4 regions of the Desulfomonile tiedjei DSM 6799 genome follow, and region 4 is predicted to be linked to each of the others. Evidence: riboswitches for the same ligand, from Rfam matches in the RefSeq annotation. Region 4 holds a riboswitch; each other region holds the start of a gene.
What was found. Region 4 has a riboswitch for cobalamin ahead of cobU (bifunctional adenosylcobinamide kinase/adenosylcobinamide-phosphate guanylyltransferase). Riboswitches for the same ligand answer to the same signal wherever they lie in the genome.
Positions count from the first base shown of each region.

Region 1: linked by a shared signal. The riboswitch ahead of DESTI_RS30825 (hypothetical protein) and the one ahead of cobU (bifunctional adenosylcobinamide kinase/adenosylcobinamide-phosphate guanylyltransferase) in region 4 are both predicted to bind cobalamin.
Region 2: linked by a shared signal. The riboswitch ahead of cbpA (modified peptide precursor CbpA) and the one ahead of cobU (bifunctional adenosylcobinamide kinase/adenosylcobinamide-phosphate guanylyltransferase) in region 4 are both predicted to bind cobalamin.
Region 3: linked by a shared signal. The riboswitch ahead of DESTI_RS04945 (alcohol dehydrogenase catalytic domain-containing protein) and the one ahead of cobU (bifunctional adenosylcobinamide kinase/adenosylcobinamide-phosphate guanylyltransferase) in region 4 are both predicted to bind cobalamin.

Region 1 is NC_018025.1:3,945,217-3,950,010, reverse strand. It holds gene DESTI_RS16690 (hypothetical protein) at 1-10, opposite strand, end outside; gene DESTI_RS16685 (TonB-dependent receptor) at 60-2,555, opposite strand; gene DESTI_RS30825 (hypothetical protein) at 2,614-3,375, opposite strand; cobalamin riboswitch at 3,780-3,967, opposite strand; gene trhA (PAQR family membrane homeostasis protein TrhA) at 4,287-4,794, shown strand, end outside.
Region 2 is NC_018025.1:214,537-219,330, forward strand. It holds gene cbpB (peptide-modifying radical SAM enzyme CbpB) at 1-652, opposite strand, end outside; gene cbpA (modified peptide precursor CbpA) at 738-827, opposite strand; cobalamin riboswitch at 911-1,115, opposite strand; gene DESTI_RS00880 (hypothetical protein) at 1,229-1,696, shown strand; gene pdxS (pyridoxal 5'-phosphate synthase lyase subunit PdxS) at 1,824-2,705, shown strand; gene pdxT (pyridoxal 5'-phosphate synthase glutaminase subunit PdxT) at 2,713-3,288, shown strand; gene truA (tRNA pseudouridine(38-40) synthase TruA) at 3,378-4,118, shown strand; gene DESTI_RS00900 (radical SAM protein) at 4,307-4,794, shown strand, end outside.
Region 3 is NC_018025.1:1,163,902-1,168,695, forward strand. It holds gene DESTI_RS28455 (PAS domain S-box protein) at 1-986, opposite strand, end outside; gene trpD (anthranilate phosphoribosyltransferase) at 1,743-2,810, opposite strand; gene DESTI_RS04945 (alcohol dehydrogenase catalytic domain-containing protein) at 2,987-3,955, opposite strand; cobalamin riboswitch at 4,179-4,370, opposite strand.
Region 4 is NC_018025.1:6,446,188-6,450,981, reverse strand. It holds gene DESTI_RS27770 (cobyric acid synthase) at 1-355, opposite strand, end outside; gene cobT (nicotinate-nucleotide--dimethylbenzimidazole phosphoribosyltransferase) at 368-1,432, opposite strand; gene cobU (bifunctional adenosylcobinamide kinase/adenosylcobinamide-phosphate guanylyltransferase) at 1,429-1,977, opposite strand; cobalamin riboswitch at 2,275-2,456, opposite strand; gene DESTI_RS27750 (hydrogenase iron-sulfur subunit) at 3,022-3,459, shown strand; gene DESTI_RS27745 (methylenetetrahydrofolate reductase C-terminal domain-containing protein) at 3,489-4,157, shown strand; gene DESTI_RS27740 (methylenetetrahydrofolate reductase) at 4,154-4,794, shown strand, end outside.

The DNA of each region.
Region 1 (4,794 bases), 2.5 Mb from region 4:
ATTTTCTCACGTTGAATACCTCCTTACTTGCCCGACGTCGTAGCAATCTTGACCGGTCCCTAAAAGTTGGCCATGGTACGGAATCTGGCTCCCAATCCATAGACGCTGTCGACTCCAGCCTGCACCGATCCGTACAGACGTCTTTGCATTCTGTTCAAGTCTTCACGTGTCGGGACTTTCATACGGTTGAAATCCATATTGGCTTTCAGCCCTGTATAAAAGGTGCGCCCCTCGTTCGGATACCAGGCGGCAGGAACACTGGTTCCCAGTGGGCTGGAAGTGCTGGGGGCAGACTTGGTGCCAATGATCGCATACTGCGCATCCGAGAAGTTCTTGATTCCAAAATAGAGTGTGACAGTGTCACCAAGGAAGGTCTGAGAAAACGCCAGATCTCCCCATTTTGCGGGTTCAAGAGGTTCGGCTATGTTGTACGGATCGTTGATCCGATAACGACTTCCAATATAGTGATACGTGATGAGGCCTGAGAAGCCCCATTCCCTGTTATTGTATTCCAGCGAAAAATTTCCCATCTCTCCCGGATTCTGGTACAGCCATTTGTCTTCGGTGGTCAGACCGTTGAGAGGAGTCAATGCCGGAAGGAAGTTGCTTCGGACAAGCACCTTCTGCCTTGTCCAGTTTCCTTTTACCGTCCAGGAAGGTGTCACTTTCACAAGGCCTTCCAGCTCAAGACCTACATGTGAGACATTTTGAACATTAACGTTTCTCTGGTTTCCTGCGTCATCCATTCCGTAGAGAATCTCGTTATCCATATCCAAGTCGTAATACGTTGCGCTTGCATAGATGTTGCGGTTAAACCAGTGACGTATTCCTACTTCCTTCAAAGTGCCTTCTTCCGGGTCTAACAGCCAAAACGGCGGATCCGGCGGGAGTCCGAACGACCCCAGGTTTACCATGTCGTAGAATTCGGGAAATCGGTACATTCTGGAATGCTTGTAATATGTGCTGGAACCGAGTTCTTTGTCGTAAACAAGCCCCAGAGCCCACTGAGACGCACTCTTGTTCCTGTCTATTCTCTTTGCATTCGTGACAACCCGTGCCGCATCGTTTGCATAGAGATCGGGGAGATCGTAGTTCTCTATGCGATACCCAAGGTCCACGTACAGCCGATCCCAGAACCTGGTCTGGTTCATCACGTAATAGCTCAAGGATTCCCTGTAGCCCGACTGTTCAGCCTGGTGCTCGACTGCGTTGGTGCCGAATGTCTGAACGATCTGTCTTGATTCTCTGCCGAATTTGCCGTCCCACAGGTCGGACCCCACGGTTAACTCGTTCGTCACAACAGAATATTTATCGGTTCGGAAGTACTTGAACGAGAGCCCCGAATCGATCCAGCGCTGGTCCGACAGGCCGAACCAGCTTATTCCTGTGGTCCTCTGGTCGGATCGTCTATAACTGTAGATAGCCTCGAAGGTACCCAGTCGATCACCGCTATAGAGCAGTCGTCCGATGGTCACAGCGTCCCACAGCTCGGTTGGGCCGTCCCACACAGGTGACAAACGCATTCCGAACCCGTAATCGAATATTGCCACATCGCGGATATCCCTTCTTCCCCATTGGGGTTGCTGCACATATGTGGCATTGCCGTTCCGCCGATCCGACAACAACTGAGAAATCTCAAAAGTAAGATTAGGGGTAATCTTCCAATTGATGCTGCCCTGCACGTTATAGAGCATCCAGGGGCCGGGCCGAGGAACGAACTCTTCGTCCAATCCATTGCCTTGATAGAGCCGGAATCCCTCAGTGAAGAACCTGCCTGCGAAGATACCCGCTGCTATCGGGCCATACACCATGTTGCTCGCAACCCACTCTCTGTCGGATTGCCAGGAGCCAATCTCTGCGCCCCAGAATGTTCCGGGGTTTTGCCGAGGTCTCTTGGGGATGATGTTGATGGTTCCCCCTATCGCCTTCTGACCGAACTGAACGGTGCCGTCTCCTCTTAGTATTTCGATACGATCGATCAACTCGGGAAATATAGACATCCAGTTGGCGTCACCCAGTGGAGTGTTCAGCGTTCTACCGTCGTAGAGTAAGGACACTCTATTACCCGGCTCATTGGAAAAACCTCTCAACACAACCGCGGCATCGAAAGGTGTAGCGGAATAGCCCGACGTATATACACCCGGCTGGCCTTGAATCATGTTTGGAACCCCTATGTACCCTAACGATTCTACGCCCCGGTTCGGGACGATACTGACTGCAGCGGGTACATTCGCGAGATTCTGAGGCCGCCCTCCTGTGGAGACCACTTCACCGGGAGTAAGTGGATAGTCGGAACCCGGTTGGCCTGAAGGAATTGGATCGCCTGTGCCAAACCCCCCGTCGGTAGTCCCGGTTCTCGCTTGCGATTGCCGCCGATCCTGACGCGGGGCTTCGATCTCTACAGGAGCAAGCTGCTCTGTCGGCAGATTCTGTGCCGTTTCTGAAGACGATCTCTGCTGTGCATTAACCGTTGTTAGTGCGGGGCCAAAGGAGCATGTCAACGTTAAAACGAACCAAACGACTATGATATAGAGAAGAGTAGTTGAATCCCTCATGTCTGCATCTCCGATTAATATGTCCTCAGGGAAATTGAACTCGACAGCCTCGCATCGGCTACCGACAAATAGGTGGAGCACACGGAGAAGCTTTGTGAATGTCTCCGGCAAATCTTCCATTTCGGAGCAGACTTCCCGGCAAATTCCAGATTCCTGATAAGAGGTTTTGGGGGGCCAGCGCCGGAAACTGGTACTCTTCCACAAGCATCGGTGGAAGGTTTGGACTGCATGTCGGTACACAAGGTACCGGCGGTAGCGGCGCAACCGCAGGCCCGCCCGGAGCGCAGGTAACAGGTCTCCGACAAACAGGAAAACAACCAGCGGGAGATTGCGTCGGATAACAACCGGACACTCTCTGCGGAACAGGATAATTTGGACCGCAGGAAGGCGCATTCACTGGCTTGCATGTTCCTCTGGGAACAGGGCACAGTATTTCGGCAATTCTGAAAGGCAATGCCAACGCCGCTCCAGCCAGCCCCACCGTACATTGAATGATAGGTCTGACCGGCCCGGGATCACGAACATAGAGTGGTACGAGTTTGGGGTCGTGTACGGATTCCGGCCCAGAAAACGATCTAACTTTGTGGGGAACAGGGACACACGAAAGAGGTGCCTGATTGCAGGCTCCTCCACGCCGCGACATGTGGCCGGGGTTCGCCGGCATGGTTGGATATGGGGACTGGGGGCCAATATAGCCCGGAGTGTATGGCATTGACGAATAGCCTGGAGGTGGGCAAATACCGCCCGCCTGGCATTGCATCTGAACACCTAACGATAGACCGATAAGTGTGACGACTAATCCTATAAAACTCCTCTTCATTGGATTCCTCCTCATGAGACAAAACTCTCACCCAAAAATGATCCGGATTGCACTCACCATTCTGGAATGAACAGCAGGCTCAATGTCCTGCCTTTTCTTCCAGTTCCGGCTCCAATGTGCAGCGGTAGATACGGATAAACTTCGACACCTGCTGTTTGGCCGTCCAAACATGCCGAGAAAAAGTGATGTTGACTTGAGGAGCTTAGGCTTGGATAATGGCGGGAAGGGAATGCACATGAGATTCCCGCTTGCCCTGGGTTCCGGCGCCATCGGAACCTGGGGTTTCCTTACCTGCTCTTCATTTTAGAAACGAGTACAGCCTGAAACCAAAAAACCCTCCTTCGCGCGTTGGGGCGAAAGAGGGTGGTCTGCGTGCTTTCACCCATCCCGCCCGCGCAGGACATCTTCGGTGACCTTCATGCTTGGGTATTCTGGCTTCCGTTTCGACCTAGTCTCCGCGCCTTCCCGAAAGAATTTCTTCCAGTGGCTATTAGCGGATTTCGTTCACGGTCACAGCTGCGGGGCAGCGTCGGTCTTTCACCGACTTCCCCAAAGCACGTTGGTTTGGACTAAGAATAAAAGACTATCAAACAAATCCTATCAACACTGGTCGAGAGATGTCAAGCTGTTTTGTGATCCGTGCACAAATTCACTCAAAGTGAGGAGATGAATTCGTGCAATCCTCCGGATTCAGCAAATGTTCGGCTTCATGAATTTCCGGCATTGTCCGTGCTGCATCATCGAAAAATCGCATCCGTCGCGTGGAATCTGTAAGATTTACGCTCTCGCATGTTGCTTTGTTGAAAACACATACAAACTAAGTATAATGCCATTTTGGTGATGATTTTCTTGTGAACTCATCACTTCAAAGCTGATGAAAGGTCAAGTATGACGATAGATTTGGAGATTATGTGAATACAAGAACAATTTCAGGGCGTTATAGTATTAGAGAAGAGGTTGCGAACAGCCTTACTCACTTGCTTGGAATCCTTTTTTCCATCACAGGCATGGTTATTTTGATACTGTCTTCAAGTGAATCGGGAAATATCTGGCGCATTATCAGTTGTGTCGTTTTCGGAATGACGCTAATTCTTCTCTACACAGCGTCCACATTATATCACGGAATACAAAACCCGAGTGTAAAAGCGTTTATGCGGATCATCGATCATTCATCGATCTTTCTTCTCATTGCAGGCACGTACACTCCATTTACATTGGTAAATCTCAGAGGGCCATGGGGCTGGTCTCTTTTTGGCATTGTCTGGGGACTTGCTTTTTTGGGGATAATCGTTCAGACAGCTTTGCTTCGTCAATGGGTTGGTATTTCAGTCGGATTGTATGTCATCATGGGGTGGGCCGTTGTTGTGGCTATCAAACAAATGCTCGTGGCTGTAGCGCCACCCGGGATGATGCTTCTGC
Region 2 (4,794 bases), 270 kb from region 4:
AATTCTTTCTTGTCAGGTTTGCTACAGCGGCTTCATGACCGTCAAGAGAAAGCCCTATCCCCACATTCCGAGAAGTAAGGAATTCGATGGACTCGTCATCCAGGAGCGTAGCATTCGTCTGAATCCCAAAGCTAAAATCATCCTTGTATTTCGTGATGCCTGCAAAGACAGCGTCGCGAGCAAGCATGGGCTCTGACCCGTGGAATACCACCTGGGGTAGCCTTCCCTCAGGTAGCGTGCTTCTGAAGTATTCCTTGAGAATGTCCAAAGCTCTGATGAGTTCCTCCCGGGTCATTTGGCTGCCGCTTTTGCGCAGTTCTTCCGGGATGTAGCAGTACGAGCAGTTCAGATTACATCGCTCAGTCGGATTGAAGTAAACCGCGGAAGGTTTGAGGCCAAACCGTAGCAATTCCATCTCCTGCGCAAAGGTCTCGCGCTTCTTCCGAAACTCCTGGATAAGGGAACCCGACTCGTCGAGAGCCTCACTGATCTTCTCTTTTCGCAAGAGCGACCAAAAAGCGGTGTCGGGATCGAGAAGGGCAACATAGTCGGGGTGTTCGATTTCGATGAACTGAATAGTGGGCCCGTTTCCTGTGTTGAAATATTGACCGCTGGACGATGCGGAATTGTTTGCCATATTGGTTGTGTGCATGAATACATCTCCTGAGAGAATATTGCTTTGCAGCAATGTGGCGGGGGTGACAAGTCGAACATACCCCCGCCTGGTTGTGGGTGGGCTACTTGGCTTTGGCTACCATCAGAATGTAATGGGACAATCCGGTACCGTCAGCCGCACAAGTCTTCCGATAGGCTATGACATCCTTCAATTCGTCATCACCTCCTTTCTTCAGCCAAGAAACAAAAAAACCCTGACACCAAAAAGGTGCAGGGTTCTGCTTTTGCCATCAGGGTTTACCCTGGTCTAAACGCCCGTCTTCTGGCTTTCGGGTCATCCTCCACCCGCCCTTCCCATCCGGTTTAGACCGAACAGTGGATATGCGGGCTTTGTCACCGATTACAGCGGCGGGACCGCCACGGATTTACACCGTGTTCCGATAGCGCCCAGACTCTATAATTCTACCTTAGCATCGGATACATCACGGCTGCAAGGAAAATCAACCAATGTGGATGCAATGGACTGCAATTCCATTGACGGTAATCGGGAATCTTGATAGGAGTGATGCGCCGGACAGGCAGGGCTTTGTCTTTCGGTAGGGAAGGGGCGATCATGGAATCTACGAACCTGCTCGATATCACCATAAAATACTTCAATGTGATTGTGTTCGTCATGTGTGTCTTCTTCGGGATGATCTCGCTGTTTGCCTCATGGATCGCGTGGAGAGAAGTCCATCGGAGGCGCAATCTCGTTCGAAGCGTACTGGCTGCGTACAACATAACCGAGGATGCTTTGGAGCAAGGTAGAACTCAGCACGGTGAACTCGACCTGGACCCGGCTGTAGTGCAAACGATTTTCAATAGTATCCAGGAGATTCTCAACGCCATTTACGGCGAAGTCACCGGAAAACCCATTCCCGCACGCGAAGACCGAATGCACGGCGGCAAACTGGCCCGCATCAAAGCGCTCGGTCGTATCTGGAAGAAGAACCGTGAACCTGAGAAAATAGACATTGCGCACGGCGTTCCCACACTGGTTGCAGAAGACAGAGAACACCATCACAGCATTTCTCATCCTTAGTTTCATTTTTTTGCCTGAAAACCTTCCACGAGCCTCTGGGATTCTCTAGAAATCGTGTTATAATTACGAGTTCGCGTTCGCATCTGGAACACGGTCAAATCCTCACAAGATAATTGGGAGAAAGTATATGCAAACAGGGACCGAAACCGTGAAACGAGGTCACGCCCAAATGCTCAAGGGCGGAGTAATTATGGATGTGGTAACTCCCGAGCATGCCCGCATCGCGGAAGAGGCCGGGGCCTGCGCTGTCATGGCACTGGAACGAGTTCCCGCGGATATCCGAGCCCACGGGGGAGTCGCTCGCATGAGCGATCCCGGTCTGATACTTGAAATTATGAGCGCTGTCAGCATCCCGGTCATGGCGAAGTGTCGTATCGGCCACTTTGTCGAGGCCCAGATACTGGAAGCGATCGGCGTCGATTATATTGACGAGAGCGAAGTACTTACCCCTGCCGACGAGCACAATCATATAAACAAGCACGATTTCAAAGTGCCATTCGTATGCGGCTGCAGAAATCTCGGCGAAGCCCTCAGACGAATCGGTGAGGGCGCTGCCATGATACGCACCAAAGGGGAAGCAGGAACCGGCGACGTTGTCGAAGCAGTCCGGCACGCGCGGTCGGTTATGGGCGAAATTCGACGGCTAACCACCATGCGAACAGATGAGATGATGGCCTATGCCAAGGAAATCGGTGCCCCTTATGAACTCGTTAGAGAAACCGCGGAGCTCGGCCGTCTCCCTGTGGTGAATTTTGCAGCGGGTGGCGTTGCTACTCCCGCGGATGCCGCTTTGATGATGCAGCTCGGCGTAGACGGAGTATTCGTCGGCTCCGGAATTTTCAAGAGCGGTAATCCACCTTTGCGGGCCAAGGCTATTGTTCAGTCGGTTACCCATTACAACGATCCGAAAATCCTTGCAGAAATAAGCAAGGGCCTCGGCGAGCCCATGGTGGGGATCGGAGTGACAACGCTTCCTGAAGAGGCTCGACTGGCCACACGCGGATGGTGACGGACCTATGAAAATAGGCGTTTTGGCCCTGCAGGGGGCTTTTCAGGAACATTGTGCGATTCTGAAGCGTCTTGGGGTCGAGGCAGTTCAAGTGAGGCTTCCGGAGCAGCTCGAAGATCTGGACGGCCTCATCATTCCCGGGGGCGAGAGCACTTCCATCGGCAAGCTCGCTGATTGGTACGGTCTCATGGAGCCTCTGGTTAAAGTGTCTCGATCCGTACCCGTCTGGGGAACCTGCGCAGGACTGGTATTCATGGCAAGGGACGTGGGCATGGATCAGCCTGTCCTAAAAGCCATGGACATGGTCATCGAGAGAAACGCTTTCGGTCGGCAAGTAGATAGTTTTGAGGAAGATCTGGAAATTTCCGGCCTGGAAGGCGGCCCCTTTCACGGGGTTTTCATCAGAGCGCCTGCAATTGTCAGGGTGGGGAAAGAGGTCGAAATTATCGGGAAACTGAAGGATGGGCGAATCGTGGCTGCGAGGCAAGGAAAATTGCTCGTAACCGCTTTTCATCCGGAATTGACGTCTGATGACCGCCTGCACAAATACTTTGTGGATATGTGCAAGGCCGCGTCACAGTAACTTTCATTTTTATTGCATATTTCCCTGTCGGTCCATGCTTGCTTTTTTCCTGTTACAATTTTTCAAGAACCGATTGGCTCGGCAGATTCATGGCGAAATTCAGGATAACAGTAGAATACGACGGCACCGCGTACCACGGATGGCAACTCCAGAAATCGCTTCCCACTGTACAGGGAGCGCTTGAGGGCGCTCTCTCTCGCATCCTTACGGTCCCGGTTCGGGTACATGGGGCCGGAAGGACCGATGCGGGTGTACATGCCACAGGACAGGTGGCGCATTTTTCAGCAGATTGGAACAAGTCTTTAGAAGCGCTCCAAAAAGCCTGCAATGCCCTGCTCCCGCCTGATGTGGTGGTGCGAAATCTTGTCTCCGCGCCTGAAGATTTTCACGCCAGACATTCAGCCCAGTCCAAAACCTATGTTTATACGATTCTGAATGGGCCGCTGAGGTGTGCTTTGAATCGTCATTATACGTGGCACATACCGTTTTCTCTCGATGTCGATGCCATGAAGCACGCGGCCAAGCTCCTGGAAGGCACTCATGACTTTGCCGCGTTCGGAAGTCCGACCGAAGGCACTCCGTCCACGGTACGACGCATTCTCAGTGCACACTGGAGCAACGGCAACAGCTCCGACACGCTGCAGTTCACTATTATCGGCACCGGATTCTTGCGGTACATGGTCCGTTCCCTGGTGGGAACCCTCGTACCCGTGGGAGCAGGAAAAATCGATCCAACCGCTTTCGGCAAAATACTGGAATCGTGCGACAGGTCTCAATCGGGACCGACAGCGCCACCTCACGGATTGTGCCTTGCGCTCGTGGAATACTAATACCATTTCGCAATTATGCAAATAAAATGGCGAAGGCTGAGGTGTTCTGAGCGGAGTGATTAGACGGCTTTGCGTCGTCCGAATCGAAGAATACCTTCAGCCTCCCAGATTGTGAGAAGAAAAGCGAATCGTACAAAATCTGAATCATCCGTTCCACCACCCCACCACTCAAATCAGAAGAGGATATTATGTTTGAAGCCGCATATTTGAGAACTCTCAGAGAAGGAAGATTTCCGGAAAAGATTGCAGCAGCGAAGAAGATGCTTTCTCCGTGCACGGTATGTCCACGCGAATGCGGCGTTGACAGGCTCGGACGCGAGAAAGGATTCTGCGGTCTTACCGATAAGGCAATGATAGCATCGGTTCATCCTCATTTCGGTGAAGAGAGTCCTCTGGTGGGTTCCGGTGGGTCCGGGACTATTTTCATCACCTCCTGCAATCTGAGATGCGTGTTTTGCCAGAATTATGAAATAAGCCATCTCATGGAAGGTCAAGAAGAGGATGCGAATCAGATGGGGCGGCATATGCTGGATCTCCAGCGAATGGGTTGTCATAACATCAATTTCGTTACGCCGACTCACGTTGTCCCCCAGCTTCTCGAGGCAATTCATTGGGCAGTGGAAAATGGGCTGAACGTTCCCATCGTTTATAATACTGGCGGATACGACAAAGTCGA
Region 3 (4,794 bases), 1.2 Mb from region 4:
TCCAATTCCCTACGAAAAAGCGACGCTGCCTTATCTCTGGAAACGTCGAAAAATTCAGGGACCGTTATATCCAGATGGGTCAATTCCAGAGCTTCACTCCTGCTGTATCCGAACATCCGTTCGAATGCGGGATTGACTTCAACGAATTTTCCCTGGTGATCGGTGGATGCAATGGCTTGTGCTGCTTTGTTATACAAAGCGCTGATGAGTGCATCCCTCTCTTTGAGAGCTTCCTGGGCTTTCTTTGCTTCCGTTATATCCGATATGATGCCTACGGCGGCTCCAATCTGGCGATCCAGACCTCGCACAGGGCTGACGCTCAGGTCGCCCCAGAAGGAAGTGCCGTCCTTGCGAACGTACAGTTTTTCCATGCGGTAAAAATCGAGATCTCCTCTGATCAGTGCAGTAAGTTTCTCTTCCGATATGGTGAGAAAATCGGGGTGAGTTACATCCAGGTGCGACATTCCAAGCGCTTCTTCGGCTGTGTACCCGAACATTCTCTCCCACGCCGGATTCACCTGGGCATAGTGACCCTTATCATCGGTAAGCACAATTGCCTGAGCAGCATTATCAAGAGTAGCTCGAAAGCGGGCTTCCAGCTCATGCAAAGCCTCTTCCAATCGGCTGGTGTGCGTGACATCCCGAGCAATGGTTACCTGAGCTTTTCTCCCATCCAGCCAATCTATATCAAGCTCTTGGACTGCAAATTTCCGGCCGGCTTTCGTGATCCGATATTCGGAATCACCTTCCAATGGGGGAACAAGTGACTCAGGTTTCTTCCACAGACTACCCGGCGCAGAAGACGAGTATTCGTGTGCGATGCTTTCCGATTCTGCCAAAATCTTTTCTGCCCGAGAATTTGCGAACAGAAGCTGCTTGTTTTCCGCATCAACTACCCACACGGCAGCGTCGAGATTTTCCAGGAGAAGTATGAAGGACGGGGAGACCGGATCGGAAAATTCTGATTTTGAGGCGAGTACTTTCATTTTCTTTCTTTTCAGTTGCGACAACGTATTGCAAAAGGGTGCGACTTTCGGAACCAATCAGCCGCTTTTTCAGTATATCGAAAAGTGCTATGGCTTCAAAGTGTCCATGATTTCATTTGAGATGAAGTTGAAGTGAAGTATAAACGGGGGAGGCACATCTTGTGCGCTGACTTAGAGTGTTTTCGCTTTGTTATTCAGGGGAATCCGCGAGAAGCGGGAAAAATAGGCCGACGATTTATCGCCGATTAAGGAAAAAACTCATGATTTTAGAGCTATGTAGGGACGGCTGACACACAAATTCGGCAATGAATTACCGGGCTATTGTCTTTAGTCCCTGAGGGACAAAGAACTGCAGCAAAATTAGCACCTATGATTGGGTGGGCGAACTGAAGCTTAAACGGCAAGAAGGGTGACGCAAATCGCTTCGTTTGAGCAAACGGATATGAGCCCAAGAGGTCTCCTCGTTATAGTACTTTACGCAGGACTACTTTATCCGGTCAATTTGAGGAGCGGCTCGGCATCCCGCCATGGCATTTTCTCATACGGATTTGCTTTCAAAGCAGTAAAATCCGGGGACCTTTTTATAAGAAAGGTCTCCAAATCCTTCAAAAAACTTTTAGCACTCACCCAATTCCGTAGTTTTTCTATGAAAAACCACGGAATTGGGTGAATATTAAAAGTTCTTGGGAAGGGACTGGGAAACACTTCTTACAAGAAGGGTTTCCCAGATCTTCTCTCTTTGAAAGCATATTGGTCTCAGGCCGTTCCCTGGAATTCCCTGAGTTGCTGGAGTTTCTCAAGTGCCTTTCCCGAAGCCAGAGCTTGCCTCGCCATATCCGTGCCTTGCCGATAGCTTTCTGCGTAGCCTGAGATGTACAGGGCAGCTCCGGCATTCATGCAGAAGAACAGGGCTTCGGGTTCGTCGTACGCCTGAGACAGCACATGAAGAATGGCTTTTGCATTGGCCTCGGCGGTCTTGCGACTGGCAATCTTCTCAAAGGGAATTGTTTTGATGCCGAAATCCTCAGGGGTGACTTCATAGGTCTCCACGCGACCGTCCTTCAGTTCGACCACCCTTGTGGGGCCACAGGGGGAGTATTCATCCATGCCGAGACCGACGTCCATGCCTTCGGCAGTGCCGAAGGGCGATACCGCTGCGGGCATACCGATTTCCTTAAGTACCGCGATGAGCTGGTCGCAGACGTGGGGTGCATACGCTCCGATGACTATGGCGTTGTTCTGCTCACACGGACGGGTGATCGGGCCGATAATGTTGAACGCGGACGTAAATCGCATGGACCTGATCAATCGTGCCCAACCTGACTTCAGAAATGCTTCTCCGGGCAGGTAGCAGATGCCGTACTTGTCGAGACAGTCCTGTGCCTGGGACAATGGAGCATTCAGATCGATGCCCAGGATTTCGAGAATGTCCGATGCTCCGGCAACTCCGGTGACCAGACGGGCTCCTTTCTTAGCTATGGGCAACCCGCAGGCTGAAGCAATGAAAGTGGCCGGAGTAGACCCGTTGACCGTCTTCAATGAATCAGAGCCGGTGCCCACGATATCGCAGATGACGCCGCTCCGGGTAGTGTAGACCTTGGCTGTGTCGTGGCGATCGAGCGCATCCCAGGCACCTCCCAGTTCCTCGATGGTGGGGCCGCGGGAAATGTGGGCCATGAGGAATGCCCCCTGTTGAAGTTCCGGTTGTTCATTAAGAATGATCTGTCGGTACGCTTCACGGGCTTCGTCTCGGCTGAGTGTACGTCCCAGAGCAACGGCCGACGTCAGCCGTCCGAATTCCCGCAATTGCAGTTCGGTCGCCATGGTGTCTCCTTTCACAGTAGTAAAACCGGCATGACGGCAAGGAATGGCAGGACTCTCGAAAGCCCCCACATCCCAGGTCATACGGACTTTCAGTCCAGATAGTTCTCGTTAAAGCCGAAGCACTGACCTGCGGAGCCAGGTCAGTGCAGTAAGCACATCTTGAATGCAAAATGGCATCATTCGATTCGAACCAAAATCTTGAGCGCCTGACCGTCAGCGATTCGAGGGAGATGGCCGGTCACTTCTTCAAGGGTGATCTCCCCTTCTACTAAAAGCTCGATGTCCCGATCATGCTGCCTGATAATGTCGAGTGCTTCATGAAACTGTGCTCGCGTGCAACCGTACGCTCCAGTGACACGAAGTTGTCGATAGTGGATTTCGTTGACAACGTCGGAAGTGATGGTGTCCTCATGAGGCAATCCGCTGAACAGGCAGAAGCTTCCTCCCGCGCGGGTCGAACGAAGTCCCGAGAAAAGGGTGTCCGTGGCAGCACAGACATTGATCGCAGCATCAAAACCCTTGGCGGAAGGTTGGGTGCCGGCTGGGATGCCGAGGCGATCCAAATAGACCTGGCTCTGTTCAAGCCTCGCCGGTTCTTTTTCCACGACGAAAGCCCGCGCGGAAAAAGACCGAGCTGCGAGTCCCATCAAAAGACCCACAGGCCCGGCCCCGAAGACCAGTATCCGATCACCGGGCCGGGTCTGGATTTGATGCAGCGCATTGAGACAACACGCCAACGGTTCGGCCAAGCAGGCGAGCCGCAATGAGACGCCGGCAGGTACGGGAATCAGCGATTCCTTCGGCACAACCATGGCCTGCGCGAGTCCGCCGTCCCGGTTGAACCCCATAATGTGGATGTCGGGACAGAGGTTTTCCGATCCCTGGATGCAGAAACTGCAACTACCGCAGGTCGCACCGGGCCAGACGACCACTTCACGCCCGGAGGTCAGATCGATTCCAGAGACCTCATGACCCAACACCCGCGGCAAGACGAGGTCTCGTTGGCCCTTCTGCCACATCTTGGCGTCCGTGCGGCATAGTGCGCAGTAACGCACGCGGACCACGGTTTCTTCAGGAGAGGGCTCGGGCAGTGTCACCTCATCGAGCCTCAGTTCACCCACCTGGTGAAGTCGAAGTGCTTTCACATCAGAACCTTTCTAAGCAGGCGCTTTGGTCTGTAAGGCGATTCGAGACGATAGGTTTCTCCTATAGCAGATGTCAGAATTATTGCCGATTGCGAAAAGAGCTCGAAAATCGGTAGGTGCCGTGCCTCCGTGCCGGCACATATCTCTGCATTTGTCGCTGTGAACCATCACAGAAAATAAAAAGCCCTGCCGCGTTTCAGCAGCAGGGCGTTCCTTTACCATCGGTTACCCTCGTCGGAGCGCTCGTCTTCCGGCTTCCGGGTCTCTCTCCACGTGCCCTTCCCATTCGGCTGAAGCCGGACAGTGGTTTTGCACGTTTCGTCTCCGGTTACGGCGGCGGGACCGCCACGGTTTTTACCGTGTTCCGTTGGCGCCTCGACGTATGTTCTTAAAGATTCTCAGAAGAAGGGTAAGGTGTCAAGAAAAAGGTGAGACCGGACTCGCGCTGACATCATTGATCAGCCATAAATAAGGCCTGTTCTCAGGACAAGTACATATAATGGGCACAGTAGTGATTCTGAGAAAGAAAAAGGATGTAGGACAAACGGCCAATAGCTTGGTTACGATTCATCTGTGGTGCCCCCGGCAAGGATCGAACTTGCGACCTGCGGATTAGGAATCCCTTTTTACTTACCTAGACACGAAAAGACACCTATCGACTAAACATCACAATAATGGCTTGACAAGAGGACTTTAAGGGATTAGATATGTGTCCCACATAGACACAAATGCACCGCAGATTCCGCATTCATGTTGACTCTCAGTTGACTAAAATTTGAAACACGAGAATGAGGACTGAAATATTGAAAACGACAAAAGACAATTCTCGGAGAAGAGCC
Region 4 (4,794 bases):
CCAAACCGGCTGCTCTCGCGGCTTCTTCATAATCGGAATAGGTGGGAACAGCAATAACGGCTCTTCGAGCACCAACTGCATGAGGAATCAGATGCAGAATTTCCGTCGAACCGTTTCCCGCCACGATGTTTTCAGGGCTGATTTCATAACGGTCTGCGGCTGCAGCAATGAGATCGGAACAGGTCGGGTCCGGGTAATGCACTATGGACCCTAATACTGAACTCGCGAGTCCTCTAAGCCATTCAGGAAATCCGAGAGGATTGATGTTTGCCGAGAAATCGATGATGCTATCCTGCGGGATTCCCGATTCCCGGGACAAAGCCAAGAGATTTCCGCCGTGTTTCCGTGATGTCATGTACACCGCCGATCATACGTTTGCCTGGGATACCGATGCTTCCTCAAATGTCGCCACTTCAGTGAGAATGCGGACCGCTGCGTCTACAAGCGTCATGGCGAGAGCCGCACCGGTTCCTTCACCCAGCCGCATATCCAAATTGAGAAGGGGCTTTGCTCCGAGATGATCGAGAGCTATGATATGCCCCTGCTCGACACTGCGATGTGCCGCTATCATGTAATCGCGCGACGCGGGACAGATGCTCGCTGCTATCAACGCTCCGGCTGTGGAGATAAATCCGTCGATAAGGACTGGTTTGCGCCTGGATGCAGCCCCGAGAATGAGTCCTGCGATTCCACCGATCTCAAATCCGCCTATTTTTGAGAGTACATCCCAGGGATCGCGGGGGTCGGGGTTGTTGACCTTGAGAATCTTCTTTATCACTTCGACTTTGTGAAGAAATTGATCGTCTTCGATTCCTGTGCCGCGACCCGTTACTTTCTCAGGCGGTTGGCCCGTGAAAGCGGCTACAATAGCGCTACTGGGGGTTGTGTTTCCGATACCCATGTCTCCGGTGCCGAAAAGACTGTAGGAAAAGCTCAACTCATGAGCTATCTCGATCCCCGCTCTTACCGCCAGTATTGCTTCCTCACGCGTCATTGCGGGCCCAACACCCATATTGTCCGTGCCCGGCCGGATGCGCCTTGAGACAAAATTCAGATGGCCTTCGACTCCTTCAATTTCTCCGGCCACGCCCATGTCCACCACGACTACATCTGCTTTTACAGTCCTGGCAAGCGCGTTGATTCCGGCTCCGCCGCGCAGAAAGTTGTGAACCATCTGAACCGTAACTTCTGCAGGGTATTTGCTCACGCCCTCCGCTGTAACGCCATGATCCCCCGCCATGGTCACAATGACCCGGTTATCGAATTTCGGGTTCATCGATCCGGTCATCCCGGCAAGATCCATGGCTAGGTCCATGAGTCTGCCCAATGCCCAGTGCGGCATGGTGAGCATGTCCAGCCTTTCCTTGGCTCTATTGCGAAAATATGTGTCAGCCGGTTCTATCCCGGCGATTGTCTGTTCGACCAAATTCATAAAGAAGTCCTTTCCTTAAGAGTCAGTGGTAATCCGCACGCAACGAGCATGACCTCATCGGCCTTTGTGGCAATTATCTGATTACAGCGTCCGACAAGATCCCTGTACAAGCGTCCCAGAGGGTTTTCGGGGACAATTCCCGATCCCACTTCATTGGTGACGAATACGACTGTTGCATTTGAAAGGGAACAGGCATCCAGCAATTCTCCCACTACCGAGATCAGCTCGTATTCGGTAAAGTCTTTTTCCTGCAATGAAGCTTGGTACATCAGATTGCTAATCCACAGGGTCAAGCAGTCGACAAGATAAACGGAATGCCTGGACTGAGCGAGAATTGGAGCGATTGCGACGGGTTCCTCAATAGTGTCCCATAATCTATCGCTTCTCTGCTCTCTGTGCTTTCTGACCCGCTCAGCCATTTCTGCGTCCTTCGGCTGACAGGTCGCAATGAAGCCACGAGATCCGGGAAGAGATTCGGCCAGATTCAAAGCGTAATCACTTTTTCCGCTTCGACTACCGCCTGTGATAAGAACGATCCTCGCCATTTGAGACCTATTTATTATGCTATTTTGAGGAACAATCCGGAAAAATTCAAGTAGCTTTCCAACATGAGTAAAAGGCTCAGTCGGAAAATTCTCCCTGACCGGAGTTCACATAAGCGTCTCAACATCCTGAATACAAAAACAAATATACGCTAAGCGCGTAGCGACAGGAAACCTGCCCGTGCCAGAGGCAGTGTGCGGAAGGAGAATCGATGGTCAGAAGCATAAAAAAATCCTCGGGTATGCCCGAGGATGCCGTTTTTCATCCTGCTGCCATGCTCTCGAACCGCGAAGAGCGTGACGCTATAGCTCCCATGGGCAGGTCTTCTGGCTTCCGGTTCGTTTTACTCGCCGCCCTTCCCATCAAGAATTGACAGTGGTATTGCGGCTTTCATCCCCGGTTACAGCGGCGGGTCCGCAACGGATTTGCACCGTTTTCCCTAAAATCCTGATTTTTAGGATAGCCCAATTACTGAACCTTAACTAGTAGGATAACGGTCGAAGGCTACAACAGTCAAGGAAAAAAATCCGGGAAACTGTGTCGACACCCCGATCCTGACCCGAAAAAGTCGCTGGAAGCGCGACCGAACGTAGCCGTGGGCGCAACCGTTTGCTACAGCATGTCGCGCAATGAAGTTTTTCCGTGCACTCCAATCTTTATAGCGATTGCCAAAAATTTTGACGTTTATCCCATGCTCCAACACAAGATACTGGTGGGAACCGGCGTCCCTGTCGGTCCATTATATCGATATCATTGATCATATTAAAGATGTGCCGGCACGGAGGCACGGCACCCACCAACATTCTTATTTCAATCGGATACCACTTTTGGCAATTCTTTATACGTTGTCATCGATCCTCGGAATGAGCCTGATCGGGATTTCCGCAGTGAAACGGCAACAGGGAAGATCAGACATTGTCGCACTTTGAGATGGAGAACATCAGGCCTCATGATTTTGACTTCTTGATTTTTTTCTGCTGTTGGTTTAAATTTGATGCTCACCCATCGTTTTTCCAGCAGATACTTAGATCCAGGAGACTTCACTCATGGCAGATTTCGAGCCCACTATAGTAGCATTTTGTTGTCATTATTGTGCGTACGGCGCGGCGGATCTCGCCGGCAGCATGAGACTTGAATATCCTACCAATATACGAGTTATCCGACTGCCTTGCACAGGAAAGATTACGCCGGTTTTCCTGCTCCGGGCTTTCGAGAAAGGCGCTGACGGCGTATACGTTGCCGGCTGTCTTGAAGGTGATTGTCACTTCATCCAAGGAAACCTGGTGGCCAAACCTCGCGTGAATTATACGAAGAAATTGATCCAGGAAGCCGGTCTCGAGCCGGAACGCCTGGAGATGTTCAACATGAGCGCCGCCATGGGCCCGAAATTCGCCGAAGTCGCTCGTGAGTTCACGGAACGCATCCGCAATTTGGGTCCCAGTCCACTTAACAAAAAGCATAAGAATACGGTAAAAGCGGCTTAAAACAGGCAAAGTCCCTTTGGAGGCGAAAAATGGTCATAGGCGAACGGAAACCCTTCGATGAAATCATGCGTATGATAGAAGGGAACAAGAAAATCATGGTACTGGGATGCGGTGGCTGCGTAACAGTATGCCTTACGGGCGGTCACGATGCAGTACGCGTTCTGTCCAGCCAACTCAGAATAGCACGCGAAAAAGAAGAAAAACCGCTCGAAATTATCGAACATACTATAGAACGACAATGCGATCCCGAGTACATCGAGCAAGTGGAGAGCATGGTTCCTCAAGTGGAAGCAGTTGTCTCCATGGCATGTGGCGCAGGCGTGCAGTTCATGGCGGAAAAATATATGGGAATTCCGGTGTACCCTGCTCTGAATACCGGATTCGTGGGCGGTTCCAAGAAAGAAGGATACTACGTCGAACGCTGCCAGACCTGTGGTGAGTGTAAACTGGCGTACACCGGCGGAATCTGTCCCATAGCCCGTTGCTCGAAAAGCCTTCTGAACGGTCCGTGTGGAGGCTCCACGAAGGGCAAGTGCGAGATCGACCCCGATGTGGATTGCGCCTGGCAACTGATAATCGATCGGCTGAAATCTCTCAATCTCATGGATAGATATGAACAGATCATGCCGTCAAACGACTGGAGATCCAATAGGGACGGAGGTCCCCGCAAGATGATCAGGGAGGACTTTCAACGATGAGCGTCGAGTGTAAAACAAACAGCAAACTCGAGAAGATTCTCAGGTCCGGCCAGTTCGCGGTAACCGGCGAATGCGGCCCACCTCGCGGCGCCGATCCGGAAGTCATCCGAAAAAAATGCCAGCTCCTGAAGAATAATGCAGATGCTTTCAATATTACCGATAACCAGACTTCAGTGGTGAGAATGTCCTCAATCGCTTCCGCTGTGATCATGATGCAGGAAGGGATGGAGCCGGTCATGCAGATGGTATGCAGAGACCGGAACCGAATCGCCATGCAGAGTGACATTCTCGGTGGCGCTGCTCTGGGTATCAACAACATGCTCTGCTTGTCCGGAGACCACCAGAAATTCGGAGATCATCCCTCAGCGAAGAACGTGTTCGATCTGGATTCGATTCAACTGATTCAAACAGTCCGCGGCATGAGAGACAACGGGAAATTCCTCGGTGGCGATGAAATCAAGGGTGTTCCCAAATTGTTCATTGGAGCTGCGGAAAACCCCTTTGCGGACCCCTTCGAGATTCGGGTGCCGCGTCTGGCCAAGAAGGTGGCGGCCGGAGTGGAGTTCATCCAGACGCAGTGTATTTTCAATGTGAAGAAATTCGGGGAATGGATGAAAGGCGTCGTAGATCGGGGTCT